Regions from separate parts of the Ideonella sp. BN130291 genome, predicted to be linked through region 2. Evidence: predicted binding sites of a transcription regulator. Region 2 holds the regulator's gene; the other holds the start of a gene.
What was found. The regulator FNR, encoded in region 2, switches genes on or off when oxygen is low (the NO sensors DNR and NnrR bind a similar motif). The targets are predictions, from matches to a motif close to TTGATNNNNATCAA.
Positions count from the first base shown of each region.

Region 1: a site for FNR is predicted at 2,263-2,276, ahead of cyoA (ubiquinol oxidase subunit II). Genes of this name have one in related genera too.

Region 1 covers NZ_JAZARE010000002.1:496,828-505,421, forward strand. Annotated here, with positions in the region: gene VPH43_RS05640 (hemerythrin domain-containing protein) at 332-784, shown strand; gene VPH43_RS05645 (MFS transporter) at 864-2,210, opposite strand; gene cyoA (ubiquinol oxidase subunit II) at 2,336-3,427, shown strand; gene cyoB (cytochrome o ubiquinol oxidase subunit I) at 3,436-5,436, shown strand; gene cyoC (cytochrome o ubiquinol oxidase subunit III) at 5,456-6,079, shown strand; gene cyoD (cytochrome o ubiquinol oxidase subunit IV) at 6,076-6,465, shown strand; gene VPH43_RS05670 (SURF1 family protein) at 6,475-7,272, shown strand; gene VPH43_RS05675 (ATP-binding protein) at 7,253-8,594, shown strand, end outside.
Region 2 covers NZ_JAZARE010000013.1:140,419-149,012, forward strand. Annotated here, with positions in the region: gene ggt (gamma-glutamyltransferase) at 1-572, shown strand, start outside; gene VPH43_RS24255 (sulfite exporter TauE/SafE family protein) at 686-1,381, opposite strand; gene hemN (oxygen-independent coproporphyrinogen III oxidase) at 1,435-2,853, opposite strand; gene fnr (fumarate/nitrate reduction transcriptional regulator Fnr) at 2,953-3,723, shown strand; gene VPH43_RS24270 (hypothetical protein) at 3,740-4,003, opposite strand; gene VPH43_RS24275 (hypothetical protein) at 4,024-4,284, opposite strand; gene ccoG (cytochrome c oxidase accessory protein CcoG) at 4,299-5,750, opposite strand; gene ccoP (cytochrome-c oxidase, cbb3-type subunit III) at 5,763-6,686, opposite strand; gene VPH43_RS24290 (cbb3-type cytochrome oxidase subunit 3) at 6,683-6,841, opposite strand; gene ccoO (cytochrome-c oxidase, cbb3-type subunit II) at 6,857-7,477, opposite strand; gene ccoN (cytochrome-c oxidase, cbb3-type subunit I) at 7,494-8,594, opposite strand, start outside.

The DNA of each region.
Region 1 (8,594 bases), on a different contig from region 2:
GTGGACGGGCGATAGTTCTCACGAAGCAGCTGGGGCATAGACGTCTCCTGAAGCTGTACGTTTATACAGCATTTTCAAAGCGCCGTTTTCCCAACCGGTACAATCGCCCAGACCCAACCAAGGCGCCTGCGCGGGCGCCTTGACGTTTCAGTGGTGCATCTGGCCACCGCCCCGCGCGAGCCCTTACGGCCCGCTCCATCCCACCCCTTCCCGCTGCAACGCCCGGCACTCCTTGCCGCTCCATGCGTTGCCTACGCGGGCCATGACGGAGACCAGAATGACTCAACAATCCAAAACCCTCGCGACGTCGTCCCCCGCATTCCTGGACGCCGTGGCGCTGCTGCAGTCCGACAACCAGGCCATGAAGGCGCTGTTCGACCGGTATGCAGGGCTGGTGCAACAAGGCGCCGCCAACGAGCAGAAGCGCTCGCTGGCCGATGACATCTGCTGGACGGTGACCGTGCACATGGCCGCCAAGGAAGAGATCTTCTACCCCGCCGCCGCTGACGCCATCGATGCGCAGCACCTCCTGCACGAGGCGACGGTTGAACACAACAGCACGCGACACCTCATCGCCGACCTCGTGAGCATGTCGCCGGACAAGCCGCACTTCGATGCGACGATGAAGGTGCTGGGCGGCCATGTCGGCCAGCATGTCGGCCGGGAGGAGAGCGACCTCTTCCCGAAGGTGCGGCAGTCGAGCCTGGACCTCCGGGCCATCGGCGAGCGGTTCGCCGAGCGGAAGGAAGAAATCATGGCCGAGGTGGAGCAGGTCGAGGCCTGACGAGTCCAAGCGCAAGGGCCGCTCGGCTGAGCGGCCCTTCTGCACTCACTGTCTGACCGGCCCCGCAGTGGGACAGCCCTCAGTCCCGCACCGCCGACATCGTGCGGTTGGCCCGCAGCGCCAGCAGCGTGCAGGCGGCGCCGGACAGCAGGTACAGGCTCACCGCCACCAGCCCGAAGCGCGCCGACAGCCCCAGCGCCACCAACGGTGCAAAGGCCGCGCCCACCAGCCAGGCCAGGTCGGCCGTCAGCGCCGCCCCGGTGTAGCGAAAGCGCGGCAGGAAGTTCGACGTCACCGAGCCGGCGGCTTGGCCGTAGGACAGCCCCAGCAGCACGAAGCCCACGAGGATGAAGGCATCCTGCGCCAGCGGTCCGCCGCCCAACAGCCAGGGCGTGAACAGGCTGAAGACGGCGATGGCGATTGCCAGCGTGCCCAGGGTGCGGCGGCGGCCGATGCGGTCGGCCAGCAGGCCCGACAGCGGCATCGCGGCCGCGGCCAGCAGCGCGCCCACCAGTTCCACCGACAGGAACTCGCCGATCGACTGCTGCGAGTACAGCGCCACCCATGACAGCGGGAACACCGTCACCAGGTGGAACAGCGCATAGCTCGCCAGCGCGGCAAAGGCGCCGATGAAGACGTTGTGGCCCTGAGCGGCGACCAGGTCCCGCACGTTGCACGGCTCCAGCTCGTGCGCCTCCAGCTCACGCTCGTATTCATGCGTGACCACCAGGCGCAGGCGGGCGAACAGCGCCACCACGTTGATCGCAAAGGCGGCAAAGAACGGGAAGCGCCAGCCCCAGCCGAGGAAGTCGGCGTTCGAGAGGTTCCCCCAGAGGTAGGCAAACAGCCCGCAGGCCACCAGAAAGCCCAGCGGCGCGCCCAGCTGGCCCAGCATGGCGTACCAGCCGCGGCGCTGCCGGGGCGCATTGAGGGCCAGCAGTGAAGGCAGGCCGTCCCAGGAGCCGCCCAGCGCCAGCCCCTGGCCGATGCGACACAGCGCCAGCAGCACGATCGCCAGCTCTCCTGAGCGCGCGTAGCTCGGCAGCAGCGCCATGCCCACGGTGGAGCTGCCGAGCAGGAACAGCGCCACGGTCAGCTTGGTGCCACGCCCGAAGTGGCGCTGCAGCTGCATGCCCGCCAGCGTGCCGATCGGCCGCACCACGAAGGCCGCGGCGAACAGCACAAAGGCCCACAAGGTGCCTTCCAGCCGGCTGGCAAAGGGAAAGAAGACGGCCGGGAACACCAGCACCGAGGCGATGCCGTAGACGAAGAAGTCGAAATATTCCGACGCCCGCCCGATCACCACGCCCACGGCGATGTCACCGGGCGCCACGCTGGCAGCGTCGTTGCGGGGATCGGGGGGAGCGGAGGGGTCCTGGGGCGCGCGGCGGGCCGGGTCGAAATCGTGGATGGCGGCAGAAGGCATTGAGGTACGGCAAGAGGGCGGCCCGGGGGCCCTGGGACAAAATGTCCAATCGTTGAGCGGCGTCAATGAAGATACATTCGCCACCGATGCGCAACCCTGGTTTACCCGCGCGCTCGGTAACCCTGATGTCCACTCAACGCCTCCTCCCCCGAACCCTGGCCCTGCTGGCGATGCCCGGCGCGCTGTTGCTGGCCGGCTGCGACACCATCGTGATGAAGCCGCACGGCCACGTCGCGGCCCAGCAGGCCCAGCTGATCGTCACCTCCACGCTGCTGATGCTGCTGATCATCGTGCCGGTGATCGCGCTGACGCTGTTCTTTGCCTGGCGCTACCGGCAATCCAACGCCTCGGCCACCTACACGCCGGACTGGGACCATTCCACCCGGCTGGAGCTGGTGATCTGGGGCGCGCCGCTGCTCATCATCATCGCGCTGGGCGCGATCACCTGGATCAGCACCCACAAGCTGGACCCCTACCGCCCGCTGGACCGCATCGACGCGCAGCGCGCGGTGCCCGCTGACATGAAGCCGCTGGTCGTGCAGGTGGTGGCGCTGGACTGGAAGTGGCTGTTCCTCTACCCCGAGCAGGGCATCGCCACGGTGAACGAGCTGGCCGCGCCGGTGGACCGGCCGATCGAGTTCCGCATCACCGCCTCGAACGTGATGAACTCGTTCTACATCCCCGCGCTGGCCGGCCAGATCTACGCGATGCCGGGCATGGAGACCCAGCTGCACGCGGTGATCAACAAAGCCGGCCGCTATGAAGGCTTCTCTGCGAATTACAGCGGCGGCGGCTTCTCCGACATGCGTTTCCCCTTCCTGGGCCTGTCCACCGCCGACTTCGAGCGCTGGGTGGCGGACAACAAGGCGCAAGGTGCCAACCTCACGCGCGCCGCCTACCTGCAGCTGGAGCAGCCGAGCAGCCGCGAGCCGGTGCGCCGCTATGCCGGCGTGGATGCCGACCTCTGGGGGGCCATCGTCAACCGCTGTGTCGACGGCAGCAAGATGTGCATGCACCAGATGATGGCGATCGACGCCGCCGGCGGCCTGGGCAAGCAAGGCATTGACGGCCTGGCCCGCAGCGCTTGGCGCAACGCCGATGGCAGCACGCTGCAGCGCACGGTGGTCGCCTCGGCCGCCGTCTGCACACCCGCCAACCCGAGCGGAGCGCCGCTCACGCTGGCCGCCCTGCCCGCCACCCCCGCTGCCGCGAAGTGAGTGCCGCCATGACTTCCGACCTGCTGTTCGGCCGCCTGAGCCTGGAGGCCATTCCCTACCACGAGCCCATCCTCGTCGGCACCTTCGCCGCCGCGGCGCTGGGGGGCCTGTTCGTGCTGGTGTGGCTCACCCGCATGCAGCTGTGGACGCCGCTGTGGCGCGACTGGATCACCAGCATCGACCACAAGAAGATCGGCATCATGTACATCGTGCTGGGCCTGGTGATGCTGCTGCGCGGCTTTGCCGACGCGGCCATGATGCGCGCACAGCAGGCCATGGCCTTCGGCGACAACCCCGGCTTTCTCCCGCCGCACCACTATGACCAGATCTTCACCGCCCACGGCGTGATCATGATCTTCTTCGTGGCCATGCCGCTGGTCACGGGCTTCATGAACTACGTGGTGCCGCTGCAGATCGGCGCGCGCGACGTGGCCTTCCCGTTCCTGAACAACTTCAGCTTCTGGATGACCGCCGGCGGCGCGGCGCTGGTGATGATGTCGCTCTTCGTGGGCGAATTCGCCAAGACTGGCTGGCTGGCCTATCCGCCGCTGTCGGGCCTGCTGCAGAGCCCGGACGTGGGCGTGGACTACTACCTGTGGTCGCTGCAGATCGCCGGCATCGGCACCACGCTGTCGGGCATCAACCTGATCGCCACCATCATCAAGATGCGCGCACCCGGCATGACGATGATGAAGATGCCGGTGTTCACCTGGACCAGCCTGTGCACCAACGTGCTGATCGTTGCCACCTTCCCGGTGCTGGCGGCCACGCTGGCGCTGCTGACGGCCGACCGCTACCTGGGCACCGCCTTCTTCACCAACGACATGGGCGGCAACGCCATGCTGTACGTGAACCTGATCTGGATCTGGGGCCACCCCGAGGTCTACATCCTGGTGCTCCCGGTGTTCGGCATCTTCAGCGAGGTGGTGTCCACCTTCAGCGGCAAGAAGCTGTTCGGTTACGCGTCCATGGTGTACGCCACGGTGGTGATCACCATCCTGTCGTACCTGGTGTGGCTGCACCACTTCTTCACCATGGGCTCGGGCGCCAGCGTGAACTCGTTCTTCGGGATCACGACCATGATCATCTCGATCCCCACCGGGGCCAAGATCTTCAACTGGCTGTTCACCATGTACCGCGGCCGCATCAAGTTCGAGGTGCCCATGCTGTGGACGGTGGGCTTCATGGTCACCTTCACGGTCGGCGGCATGACGGGCGTGCTGCTGGCGGTGCCGGCGGCCGACTTCGTGCTGCACAACAGCCTGTTCCTGATCGCGCACTTCCACAACGTGATCATCGGCGGCGTGGTGTTTGGCCTCTTCGCCGGCATCAACTACTGGTTTCCCAAGGCCTTCGGCTTCAAGCTCGACGCGTTCTGGGGCAAGGTGAGCTTCTGGTGCTGGTTCGTCGGCTTCTGGGTCGCGTTCACGCCGCTGTACGTGCTGGGCCTGATGGGCATCACCCGCCGCATGAGCCACTTCGACGATCCGTCGCTGCAGATCTGGTTCCAGATCGCGGCCGTGGGCGCCGGCATCGTGGCCCTGGGCATCGGCGCCTTCCTTGTGCAGCTGGTGGTGAGCTATCGCCGCCGTGAGCAGCTGCGCGACGTGACCGGTGACCCGTGGGAGGGCCGCACGCTGGAATGGTCCACCGCCAGCCCGCCGGCGGACTACAACTTCGCGTTCACGCCCATCGTGCACGAGCAGGATGCCTGGCACGACATGAAGCGCCGCGGCGCGCAGCGCCCGCTGGCCGGCTTCAAGGCCATCCACATGCCGAAGAACACCGCCGCGGGCTTCGTGATCGCGATGCTGGCCACCGCCTGCGGCTTTGCACTCATCTGGCACATGTGGCTGCCGGTGATCGCGACCTTCGCCGCCACGGTGATCGCCGCCATCGTGCACACCTTCAACTACCAGCGCGACTACCACATCGACGCCGACGTGGTGGCCCGCACCGAGCACGCCCGCACCCAGGCGCTCACCCAGGCGCTGGGCGCCGCGGCCTAAAGCCTGATCGAGCATGACCATGCACAACGCCTCCACGCTGTCGCTCAACGGCGCGCCGGTCTTCTACGACAACGGCGACCACCATCCGCAGCAGGGCACGCTGCTGGGGTTCTGGCTGTACCTGATGAGCGACTGCCTCATCTTCGCGGTGCTGTTCGCGGTGTACGCGGTGCTGGGGCGCAGCTACGCGGCCGGCCCCTCCGGCGCCGACCTGTTCGACCTGCCGCTGGTGGCCGCCAACACCGCGCTGCTGTTGTTCTCGTCCATCACCTATGGCTTTGCCATGATCGGCATGCAGCACGGGCGGCAGAAGGCAGTGCTGGGCTGGCTGGCGATCACCGGCCTGCTGGGGCTGGGCTTCCTGGGCATCGAGCTCTTCGAGTTCAGCCACCTCATCCACGAAGGTGCGGGGCCGCAGCGCAGCGCCTTCCTGTCGTCCTTCTTCACGCTGGTGGGCACGCACGGCCTGCACGTCACCTTCGGCATCATCTGGCTGGTGACCTTGATGCTGCAGGTGCGCAAGCTCGGCCTCATCCCGGAGAACAAGCGCCGCCTGATGTGCCTGTCGATGTTCTGGCACTTCCTGGACGTGGTCTGGATCGGCGTCTTCACTTTCGTCTACCTCATGGGAGTCTTGCCGTGACCGCCGCTCAACACGCCGCTTCCGAACACGACCACGCGCACGACGACGGCGGCTACCACGCCACCGTGAAGGGCTATGCCATCGGCTTCGGGTTGTCGGTGCTGCTGACCGCCATTCCGTTCTGGCTGGTGATGGGCCAGGTGCTGCCCTCGCCGCGCATCACGGCCTTCGTGATCCTCGCCTTCGCGGCGGTGCAGATGGTGGTGCATATGGTGTATTTCCTGCACATGAACGCCAAGGCCGAGGGTGGCTGGTCGCTGCTGGCGCTGATCTTCACCGTGGGGTTGGTGGTCATCATGCTGGCCGGCTCCATCTGGGTGATGGTCCACCTCAACACCAACATGATGCCGATGGCCGATCCGGCGGCCATGCGCAACATGCCCTGACCGCATCTCATGCACGGGCAGGCGCGCCGCCCCCGTTCCACGCCCGCCTTTGCGGCGCTGCTGGGCGCGGCCGCATTCGCACTGGCCGGCTTTCTCGCATTGGGCGTGTGGCAGGTGCAGCGCCTGGCCTGGAAGCAGGACCTGATCACACGCGTGGAGCGGCAGGTGCACGCCGCGCCCGTGCCAGCGCCCGGCCCGGCCGACTGGCCGACGCTCAGCCGCAACGCCGACGAATACCGCCGCGTGCGCCTGCAGGGCCGGTTCGATCATGAGCGGGAGACGCTGGTGCGCGCCAGCACCGCACTCGGCCTCGGCTACTGGGTGCTGACACCGCTGCACACCGAACAAGGCATCTGGGTGCTGGTGAACCGGGGCTTCGTTCCGTCGGCCACCGAACCTCGTGGGCGGCCTTGCCCGGCTTCATCGTCGGACAGCGCCGCCTGCACGGCGCACGTGACCGGCCTGTTGCGCCTGAGCGAAGCGGGCGGCAGCCTGCTGCAGCACAACGATCCCGCGCAAGGGCGCTGGTACTCGCGCGACGTGCAGGCCATCGCCGCCGTACGGGGGTTGGCCGGCAGCCCGGTGGCGCCCTATTTCGTCGATGCAGAGGCTGGCACCGCGCCGGCGGCGGGCTGGCCGCGCGCCGGCCTGACCGTGCTGCGCTTCAGCAACAATCACGCGGTCTATGCGGCCACCTGGTTTGCACTGGCCGCCATGGTGGCCGGCGCCATGGCCTATCTCGTGATCGACGAACGCCGCCTGCGCCGCCTTGCCGGAGACCCGCCTCGTGCCCACGTCCGACGCTGAACCGCTTCATCCCCCGCCACAGGGGGAGGCAGGCACGGCGCCCGAGCGGCTGGCGGGCCGCAAGAACCTGCTGCAGCTGATCCAGCTGCGCTGGCTGGCGGTGGCGGGGCAGCTCGCCACCATCCTGCTCGTGCAGTTCGTGCTCGGCGTCGAGCTGCGGCTGGTGCAGATGCTCACGCTGCTGGCGGTGCTGGCGCTGTTCAACATCGCCAGTCGGCTGCGCAGCCGCCTGGCGCTGCCGGTGAGCAACAGCGAGCTCTTTGCCGGGCTGCTGGTGGACGTGGCGGTGCTCACGGGCCAGCTCTACTACGCCGGCGGCATCACCAACCCCTTCATCTTCTTGTACCTGCTGCAGGTGGCGGTGGGTTCGGTGCTGCTGCGGCCGCGCTACATCTGGGCCATCGTGGTGGCCACGGTGCTGTGTTTCATGGCGCTCACGCAGTGGTACGAGCCGCTGGCGTTGCCCGACACGGCGGACCTGGCGCTGTCCAGGCAGTACGTGGGCGGGCTGCTGGTGTGTTTCATGCTCAGCGCCTGCCTGCTGGTGATCTTCATCGGCCGCATCGGCCGCAACCTGCGGCAGCGCGACGCCCGCCTGGCCGACCTGCGCCAGCGCGCCGCCGAGGAGGAGCACATCGTGCGCATGGGCCTGCTGGCGTCGGGCGCGGCGCATGAGCTGGGCACGCCGCTGGCCACGCTGTCGGTCATCCTGGGCGACTGGGCGCGCATGGCGCCCTTTGCCGCCGAGCCCGAGCTGCGCGAGGAGATCGAGGAAATGCAGGTGCAGCTGCAACGCTGCAAGTCCATCGTCAGCGGCATCCTGCTGTCGGCCGGCGAGGCGCGCGGCGAAGCGCCGGTGGAAACCACCCTGCATGCCTTCCTCGACGAGCTGGTGGCGCAATGGCGCAGCACCCGGCCGGCCGCCAAGGCGCTGGAATACCACCGGGAGGGCGTGCCCGACCTGCCGATCATTTCCGACTCGGCGCTCAAGCAGATGGTCGGCAATGTGCTGGACAACGCGCTGGAGGCCGCCCCTCAAGGCCTGCTGCGGCTGCTGGCCGATGCAGACGACGACACCCTGACCCTGCGCATCCAGGATGAAGGCCCTGGCTTTCCGGCGACTATGCTGGAGCGCTTCGGCAAACCCTACCAGTCCAGCAAGGGCCGGCCCGGCGGTGGCTTGGGCCTGTTTCTGTCAGTGAACGTGGCGCGCACGCTGGGCGGCCACGTCAGCGCGCACAACCGGCCCCAGCGTGGTGCCGAGGTCGTGATCACTCTGCCGCTGGCGGCGCTGATGCCGGCCGAATGGGCGCCGTCCAAGC
Region 2 (8,594 bases):
GCAATGCAGTGTCGGTCACCTACACCCTGAACGACTGGTTCGGCGCCAAGGTCACGGCGCAGGGCACCGGCGTGCTGCTCAACGACGAGATGGACGACTTCACCGCCAAGATCGGCGTGCCCAACCTCTACGGCCTGGTGCAGGGCGAGGCCAACGCCATCGCCCCGGGCAAGCGGCCGCTCAGCTCGATGAGCCCCACCATCGTCACCAAGGACGGCAAGCCGGTGATGGTGGTGGGCACGCCCGGCGGCAGCCGCATCATCACCGCGGTGCTGCACACCATCATCAACGTGATCGACTACGACATGACGATCCAGGAGGCGGTGGACGCACCGCGCTTCCACCAGCAATGGCTGCCGGAGGCCACCAACGTCGAGAACTTCGCGCTCAGCCCGGACACGCGCCGCATGCTCGAAGGCATGGGCCACAAGTTCGGCGGCGCGCAGCCGGCCAACCACCTGGCCGCCATCCTGGTGGGCGCGCCGTCGCTGGCCGGCAAGCCGGTGGGCAACAATCGCTACTACGGCGCCAACGACCCGCGGCGCAACACCGGGCTGGCGCTGGGGTACTGATCCGCGCAGGCATGCCCGTCGTGCGGGGGCGGTGCCACGAGGCGGGGCCCTCGATCGACCGCAGGCGAACTGCGCCTGCGACCGCGGGCCGATGCACCTGCGGCTCGCGCAGCTCAGGTCGCGCACCAGGCTGCCACGCGCTCCCACAGCCCATGGGTGAGCGCCCAGCCGGATGCGGCGGCCACCATCGCGCCGGCGCTGCGCGCCGGCCAAGCGCTGGGGGCGCGGCCGCCGGGGCCGGCCAAGCGACGCAGCGCCAGCGGCAGCAACACCAACGCCGGCGCAGACGCTAGCGCGAAGCTGCCCATCGTGGCTGCGCCCAGCCAGGGGCTGTCCGCCAGCGCCGCCAGCAGCAAGGCCGCTTGGGACAGGCCGCATGGCCACAGGATCCAGCTGCTGCCGGCAGCGGCGGCACGGCCGGGCCCGGCGATGCGATGCCAGCCAGGCGACGCGCCCGCTGCAGCGGGCGCCAGGGCGGCCGAAGCCCCGCTGCGCCAGGTGGGCAGCCGGCCGGTGACCAGCATCCACACGCCCAGCGCGAGAGCACCCGCATGCAGCAAGGTCCACAAGGGCCGCAGCAGCGGCGCCAGCTCCGCCAGGCTGCGCAGCGCGGCCATGCTGCTCGCTGCCACCGCACCGGCGAGCGCATAACCGGCCACGCGGCCCAGGTGGAAGGCCGGCGGCGCCGATCGCGATGCGCCGCAGCCACGCAGCACGGCAGCACAAGGGGCGCTGCACATCGCTGCACAGTGCGGCGAGCCGGCCAGGCCCATCAGGGCGGCGGCTGCCAGCAGGGCGGGGCCATTCATGTCAGCGCCGCCCGGGGGGCAACGAACGAAGTAAGCGTGGGGGTCGTTCCATCTCAGATGATTCTCGAGAAGCGGGCGCGCGTGGTGTCGTCCTGCAGGTAGCGGTCGAACACCATGGCCACCGCACGCACGAAGTACCAGCCTGCTGGTGTGACCTGCACGGCGCGGGGCTCCAGCACCACCAGGCCGGCATCGGCCAGTGGCCGCAGCCGCTCCAGCTCACTGCGGAAGTGGCTGTCCATGCTGACGAGGTGCGCCGATTCGATCGATTCGAACTCCAGCCGGCCCTGGCACATCAGCGCCATGATGACCGCGCGGCGCAGCAGGTCGTCGCGCGACAAAGCCAGGCCGCGCACGGTGGGGAAGTCGCCCTGCCGCAGCGCGTCGTAGTACTCGTCCAGCGTCTTGGCGTTCTGGCTGTAGCTGGCCCCGACGCGGCCGATGGCCGACACGCCCAGCGCCACCAGGTCGCAGTCGGGCTGGGTGCTGTAGCCCTGGAAGTTGCGGTGCAGCCGGCCCTGGCGCTTGGCCGCGGCGAGTGAGTCGCTGTGCAGCGCGAAGTGGTCCATGCCGATGTAGTCGTAGCCCGCCTGCAGGAAGCCGTCGATCGCGCCGCTCAGCATGCCGATGCGGGTGGCGGCCGCCGGCAGGTCGGCCGAGGCGATGCGCCGCTGCGGCTTGAAGCGCTGCGGCAGGTGGGCATAGGCGTACAACGCGATGCGGTCGGGCCGCAGCCGCGACACCTGGGCGATGGTGCGCTGGAAGGAGGCTTCGGTCTGCAGCGGCAGGCCGTAGATCAGGTCCACGTTGATGGATTCATAGCCCAGCGCCCGGGCGCTCAGCATCAAGCCCTCCACCGATTCGAAGGACTGCACCCGGTGCACCGCCTTCTGCACATCGGCGTCGAAATCCTGCACGCCCAGGCTGAGCCGGTTGAAACCGAGGGAGGCCAGGTGCGCCAGGCGCTCGGGCGTGGCGGTGCGCGGGTCGACCTCGATGGACATTTCCGCGCCCGGCACGAAATGGAAGGCCCGGCGCAGCGAGGTCATGAGGCGTGTGAGCTCCTCGTCGCTCAGGAAGGTGGGCGTGCCGCCGCCCAGGTGCAGCTGCGAGGCCACCTCCTTCGGGCCCAGCACCGCCACGTGCAGCGCCATCTCGCGCTCCAGTGCGTCCAGGTAGTCCGCCGCGCGCTCATGGTGCCGGGTGATCACCTTGTTGCAGGCGCAGTAGTAGCAGACCGATTCGCAGAACGGGATGTGCACGTACACCGACAGCGGCGGCCGGCCGCCGATGGTGGCCCCCTCGGCGCGCTGGCGCAGCGCCTGGCGGTACTCGGCCGCGCCATAGGCTTCGACGAAGCGGTCGGCCGTGGGGTAGGAGGTGTAGCGCGGCCCGTTCATGTCCAGCCGTTGCAGCAGCTCGGGCGGGAACAGCGGGGTGCGCGGGGGCGGGCAGAGCGTGGGAGCGTCCATGGCCGCTACTGTGGCAAGCGCCGGGCGCCATGGCCTTGATTTGGCTCAAGCGCCCGCACGCCCGCCTGGCAAAGAATGGGGCAGCTCTTGAGGTTGCGCATGCTGACACCGACGAACCCTCCCTCCATCCCCCCGCGAGCGGCCGCCGACGCCGATGGGTTGCACCCGCTGAAGGTGGCCTGCTCCAGCTGCAACCTGCGGGAGTTGTGCTTGCCTGTCGGGCTGTCCGGCGCCGACCTGCAGCGCCTGGACGGGCTGGTGGCCACCCGGCGCGCCGTGCCCCGCGGGCAGACGCTGTTTCGCATCGGCGATCCGTTCAAGGCGGTGTACGCCGTGCGCACCGGTTTCTTCAAGACCCGGGTGAGCGCCGAGGACGGCCGCGACCAGGTCACCGGCTTCCAGATGGCCGGCGAGCTGCTGGGCCTGGACGGCATCAGCACCGACCGGCACAGCTGCGACGCGGTGGCGCTGGAGGATTCGCAGGTCTGCACCATTCCTTATGAGGACCTGGAATCGCTGTCGCGCGAATTCACCGAGCTGCAGCACCAGTTCCACAAGATCATGAGCCGCGAGATCGTGCGCGACCATGGCGTGATGCTGCTGCTGGGCAGCATGCGCGCGGAAGAGCGGCTCGCCGCCTTCCTGCTCAACCTCACCAAGCGCCTGCAGGCCCGCGGATTCTCTCCCTCGGCCCTGGTGCTGCGCATGACCCGCGAAGAGATCGGCAGCTACCTCGGGCTGAAGCTCGAGACCGTGAGCCGCACCTTCTCGAAGTTCCAGGACGATGGTGTGCTGGAAGTCAAGCAGCGCCAGATCCGCGTGCTGGACCAGGCCGCCTTGCAGCGGCTGGTGAACAGCCCCAGCTGCTGAACCCGGCCGCGCGGCGCTACCAGCGCGGCAGGCCTTCGGGGTCGGCCAGCAGCTGCGACAGCGCGCCCGCGCTCGCCGTGGTGGCCCAGAAGATGAGGAAGGTGACGGTGTAGACCGCCTGCACCGGCCATTCGATCGGCGTGACGCCAAACCACTGCAGCGTGTGCGGGTCCACCACCACGAACACCAGCGCGGCCTGCACGCCGGCCACCAGGAAAGCCGGCCACAACAGCATCAGCACCCGTTGCGCGAAAGGCAGTGGCGTGGGGCGGGTGGGCATGGCAGCGGCCGGCATGGTGCTCAGCGCCCGGCAGCCGTGGCCGCGTGGTTGCGCGCCTGCAGTGCCGGTGCATCGGCGGTGGCCACCGGCCGCGGCTTCACCACCGGGGCGATCGAGTCCATCACGCTGCGGTCGCTGCCATGCCAGATGAACACCGCGGTGACCGCACAAGCCAGCACCACCGACACGGGGCCACCCAGCACCAGCCACATCACCTTGACGCGCCACCAGGGCGTGGGGGCGGCGGACGGCGGAGCGGAAGAAAGCACGGCGTGGGTCATGGGTGGTCTCCTGTTCAGCGCGGCACGACGAAGGTGGATTTCTCGCTCACCTCGGCGTCGCTGTGGTGGCCGTCCGGCCCCAGGCGCTCGATCTCGAACTGCATCGGGTGGGCGCCCGGATGCGCCTTCCGGGCCGTCTCGTGCGGCACCTGCACCGCCACCGCGAACCAGCGGGCACCGGCGGCCGGCACCTCCAGCTCGGTGGCGCCATTGATGCGGGCCTGCTCCAGGCCCTTCACCCCGACGCGATAGCGCTGGGGCGCCTCGGTGGCGTTCATCACCTGCAGGCGGTACACGTTCTCGATGCGGCCGTCCTCCACCATGCGGGCCAGCGAGGTGCGGTCGCGCACCACGTCCACCCTGAATGGCTGGCGCAGGGCCAGGCTGGTGCCCAGCGCGCCGACGATGGCGATCAGCACCGTGCCGTACACCAGCACACGCGGGCGCAGGGCGCGCCTGAGCATCTGGGCACGCGTGAGCTTTTGCGTCATGCCGTTCTGCGTGGCATAGCGGATTAGGCCGTGCGGGTAGTGCATCTTGTCCATCACGCCGTTGCACACGTCGATGCAGGCGGCGCAGCCGATGCAGTCGGACTGCAGGCCGTCGCGGATGTCGATGCCGGTGGGGCACACCTGCACGCACAGGCCGCAGTCGATGCAGTCGCCCAGGCCCAGGGTCTTGAGGTCGGCGCTGCGCGCCCGGGTGCCGCGCGGATCGCCACGCGCCGTGTCGTAGCTGATGATCATCGTGTCGCGATCGATCATCGCGCCCTGGAAGCGGGCATACGGGCACATGTACTTGCACACCTGCTCGCGCAGGTAGCCTGCATTGCCGTAGGTGGCAAACCCATAGAACAGCACCCAGAACCATTCCCACGGGCCGAAGCTGAACTGCAGCGCCTCGGCGGCCAGCGTGCGGATGGGGGTGAAGTAGCCGACGAAGGTGAAGCCGGTCCACAGCGCGATGGCGATCCAGATCACCTGCTTGCCGCCCTTGCGCAGCAGCTTGGTTGCGCTCCAGGGCGAGGCATCCAGCTTCAGGCGCTGCATGCGGTCGCCCTCCAGATGGCGCTCCACCCAGAGAAAGATCTCGGTGTACACCGTCTGCGGGCAGGCGTATCCGCACCACAGGCGCCCGGCCAGCGCGGTGAAGAAGAACAGCGAAAACGCGCTGACCACCAGCAGCCCCGTCAGGTAGATGAAGTCCTGCGGGTACAGCACCAGGTCGAAGATGTAGAAGCGCCGCGAGGCCAGGTCGAACAGCAGTGCCTGCCGGCCGTTCCAGGGCAACCAGGCCAGGCCGTAGAAGAGGGCCTGCGTGAGCCACACCAGGGCCCAGCGCCAGGCGGCGAACCAGCCATGGACGGCGCGGGGATAGATCTTTTCCTGCTTGGCGTACAGCGATACCAGCTGCCCGTCGTTGGCGGCGGGCTGGATGGGGATCACGCGGGCGACGCCCTGGCTCATGGTCGTCTTTCGTTACTGCGTCGACGCAACGGCCTGGCCCCTGGGCTGCGACAGGCTCCACACGTAGCTCGCCAGCACATGAATCTGCTCAGGCGACAAGCGGCTCGCATGCGCCGGCATCACGTTGGTCTTGCCGTTGTTGATCATCGCGACCACCGCGTCCTCGCCCCAGCCGTGCAGCCACACCTTGTCGGTGAGGTTGGGTGCGCCCAAGGCCTGGTTGCCGCGGCCGTCGGGACCGTGGCAGGCGGCGCAGGCCGCGAACTTGGCGCGGCCGAGTTGCGCGGCCAGGCTGTTGTGCGGGCTGCCGGAGAGGCTGAGCACGTAGTTGGCCACGTTGCGCACGTCCTGCTCGCCGCCCACGGCGGCGGCCATCGGTGGCATCTGGCCCTGGCGGCCCTGGGTGATGGATTCCGCGATCTTCTCCGGTGTGCCGCCGTGCAGCCAGTCGTTGTCCGTGAGGTTGGGAAAGCCCTTGCTGCCGCGCGCGTCCGAGCCGTGGCAGGTGGCGCAGTGGTTGACGAACAGGCGCTCGCCGATGCCCATCGCCTGCGGCTCGCGGGCCAGCTGGTCCGCCGGCAGGCCGGCAAAGCGGGCGTACAGCGGCGCCGTCGCCTCACGGGCCTTGCGCTGTTCGGCCGCGTGCTGGGCGGTGCTGCTCCACTGGAGCGTGCCGTCCGCGCTGCCCAGGCCAGGGTAGAAGATCAGGTAGCCGAAGGAGAACAGCACGGTGGCCACGAACAGGCCCATCCACCAGCGCGGCAGCGGGTTGTTCATCTCGCGCAGGTCCTCGTCCCACACATGGCCGGTGGTGTTGTCGCCGGCCATCACCTTGCGGCGGGCGGCGATCACCAGCAGCGCCAGGCAGGCGATGAGGCTCAGGATGGTGACGATCGCGATGGTGACGGACCAGCCTTGGCTGAAGAAGTCGCTCATCGCCGCGCTCCCCGGGCCACGTCGTCCTCCAGCGGCAGGCGGGCGGCATCGTCGAAGGCGGCGCGGCGGGACGGCCGCCAGGCCCAGGCGGCGATGCCGGCGAAGATCAGGGCGCTCACCAGGGTGATGGCGCTGCGCAGGTCATTGATGTCCATGATCGGATGTCCTTCTCACTTCACTTGGGTGCCCAGTACCTGCAGGTAGGCCACCAGCGCATCGAGCTCGGTCTTGCCCTTCACCGCGTCGCCGGCAGCGGCGATCTCGGCCTGGCTGTAGGGCACGCCCAGGCGCTTGAGGGCCACCATGCGGGGGGCCATGCTGGCGGGCTCCACCGCGGCACGCTCCAGCCAGGGGTAGGCCGGCATGTTGGATTCGGGCACCAGGTCGCGCGGGTTCAGCAGGTGCAGGCGATGCCATTCGTCGCTGTACTTGCCGCCCACGCGGTGCAGGTCCGGGCCGGTGCGTTTGCTGCCCCACTGGAACGGATGGTCGTAGACGAATTCGCCCGCGGTGGAGTAGTGGCCGTAGCGCAGCGTCTCCGCGTGCAGCGGGCGGATCATCTGCGAGTGGCAGTTGTAGCAACCCTCGCGCAGGTACACGTCGCGCCCGGCCAGCTGCAGTGCGTCGTAGGGTTTCAGGCCCGCCACCGGCTGGGTGGTCGAGCGCTGGAAGAACAGCGGCACGATCTCCACCAGGCCGCCCACGGCCACGGTGATGAGGATCAGCACGATCATCAGGAAGTTGCTGGTCTCGATGCGCTCGTGACCGCGCGCTTGAGCGTGTTCAGACATGTCGAAGTTCCTCCGGTCAGGCGGCGGCCACGGCTGCCGCGGGGAGGGCGGCAGCCCCCGTGCGCGGCGCAGCCCGCACCGTCATGGCGACGTTCCAGGCCATCACGCCCATGCCGCTGAGGTACAGCAGGCCGCCGCACAGCCGCACCACGTAGAACGGAAAGGTGGCCTTCACGCTTTCGACGAAGCTGTAGACCAGCGTGCCGTCGGGGTTGAGCGCGCGCCACATCAGGCCCTGCATCACACCGGCGATCCACATGGCGGCGATGTAGAGCACCACGCCCAGGGTCGCGATCCAGAAGTGCAGCTCGATCGCCTTGACGCTGAACATCCGGGTCTGGCCGAACATGCGCGGGATCAGGTAGTACAGCGAGCCCATGGTGATGAAGCCCACCCAGCCCAGGGCGCCGGCATGCACGTGGCCCACGGTCCAGTCGGTGTAGTGCGACAAGGCGTTCACCGTCTTGATGGACATCATCGGGCCCTCGAAGGTGGACATGCCGTAGAACGACAGCGCCACGATCAGGAACTTGAGGATCGGGTCGTCGCGCAGCTTGTGCCAGGCACCCTGCAGCGTCATCACGCCGTTGATCATCCCGCCCCAGCTGGGCGCCAGCAGCACCAGCGAGAACAGCATGCCCACGCTCTGCGCCCAGTCGGGCAGGGCGGTGTAGTGCAGGTGGTGCGGGCCCGCCCACATGTAGGTAAAGATCAGGGCCCAGAAGTGCACGATCGACAGCCGGTACGAATACACCGGCCGCTCGGTCTGCTTGGGGATGTAGTAGTACATCATCCCGAGGAAGCCGGCCGTGAGGAAGAAGCCCACCGCGTTGTGGCCGTACCACCACTGCACCATGGCGTCCTGCACGCCGGCGTAGGCCGAGTAGCTCTTCCAGAAGCTCGCCGGCATGGCGGCGCCGTTCACCAGGTGCAGCAGCGCCACCGCGAGGATGAAGGCGCCGAAGAACCAGTTGGCCACGTAGATGTGGCGCACGCGGCGCTTGCCGATGGTGCCGAAGAACACGATCGCATAGGCCACCCACACCAGCGTGATGAGCACATCGATCGGCCACTCCAGCTCGGCGTATTCCTTGCCCTGCGTGTAGCCCAGCGGCAA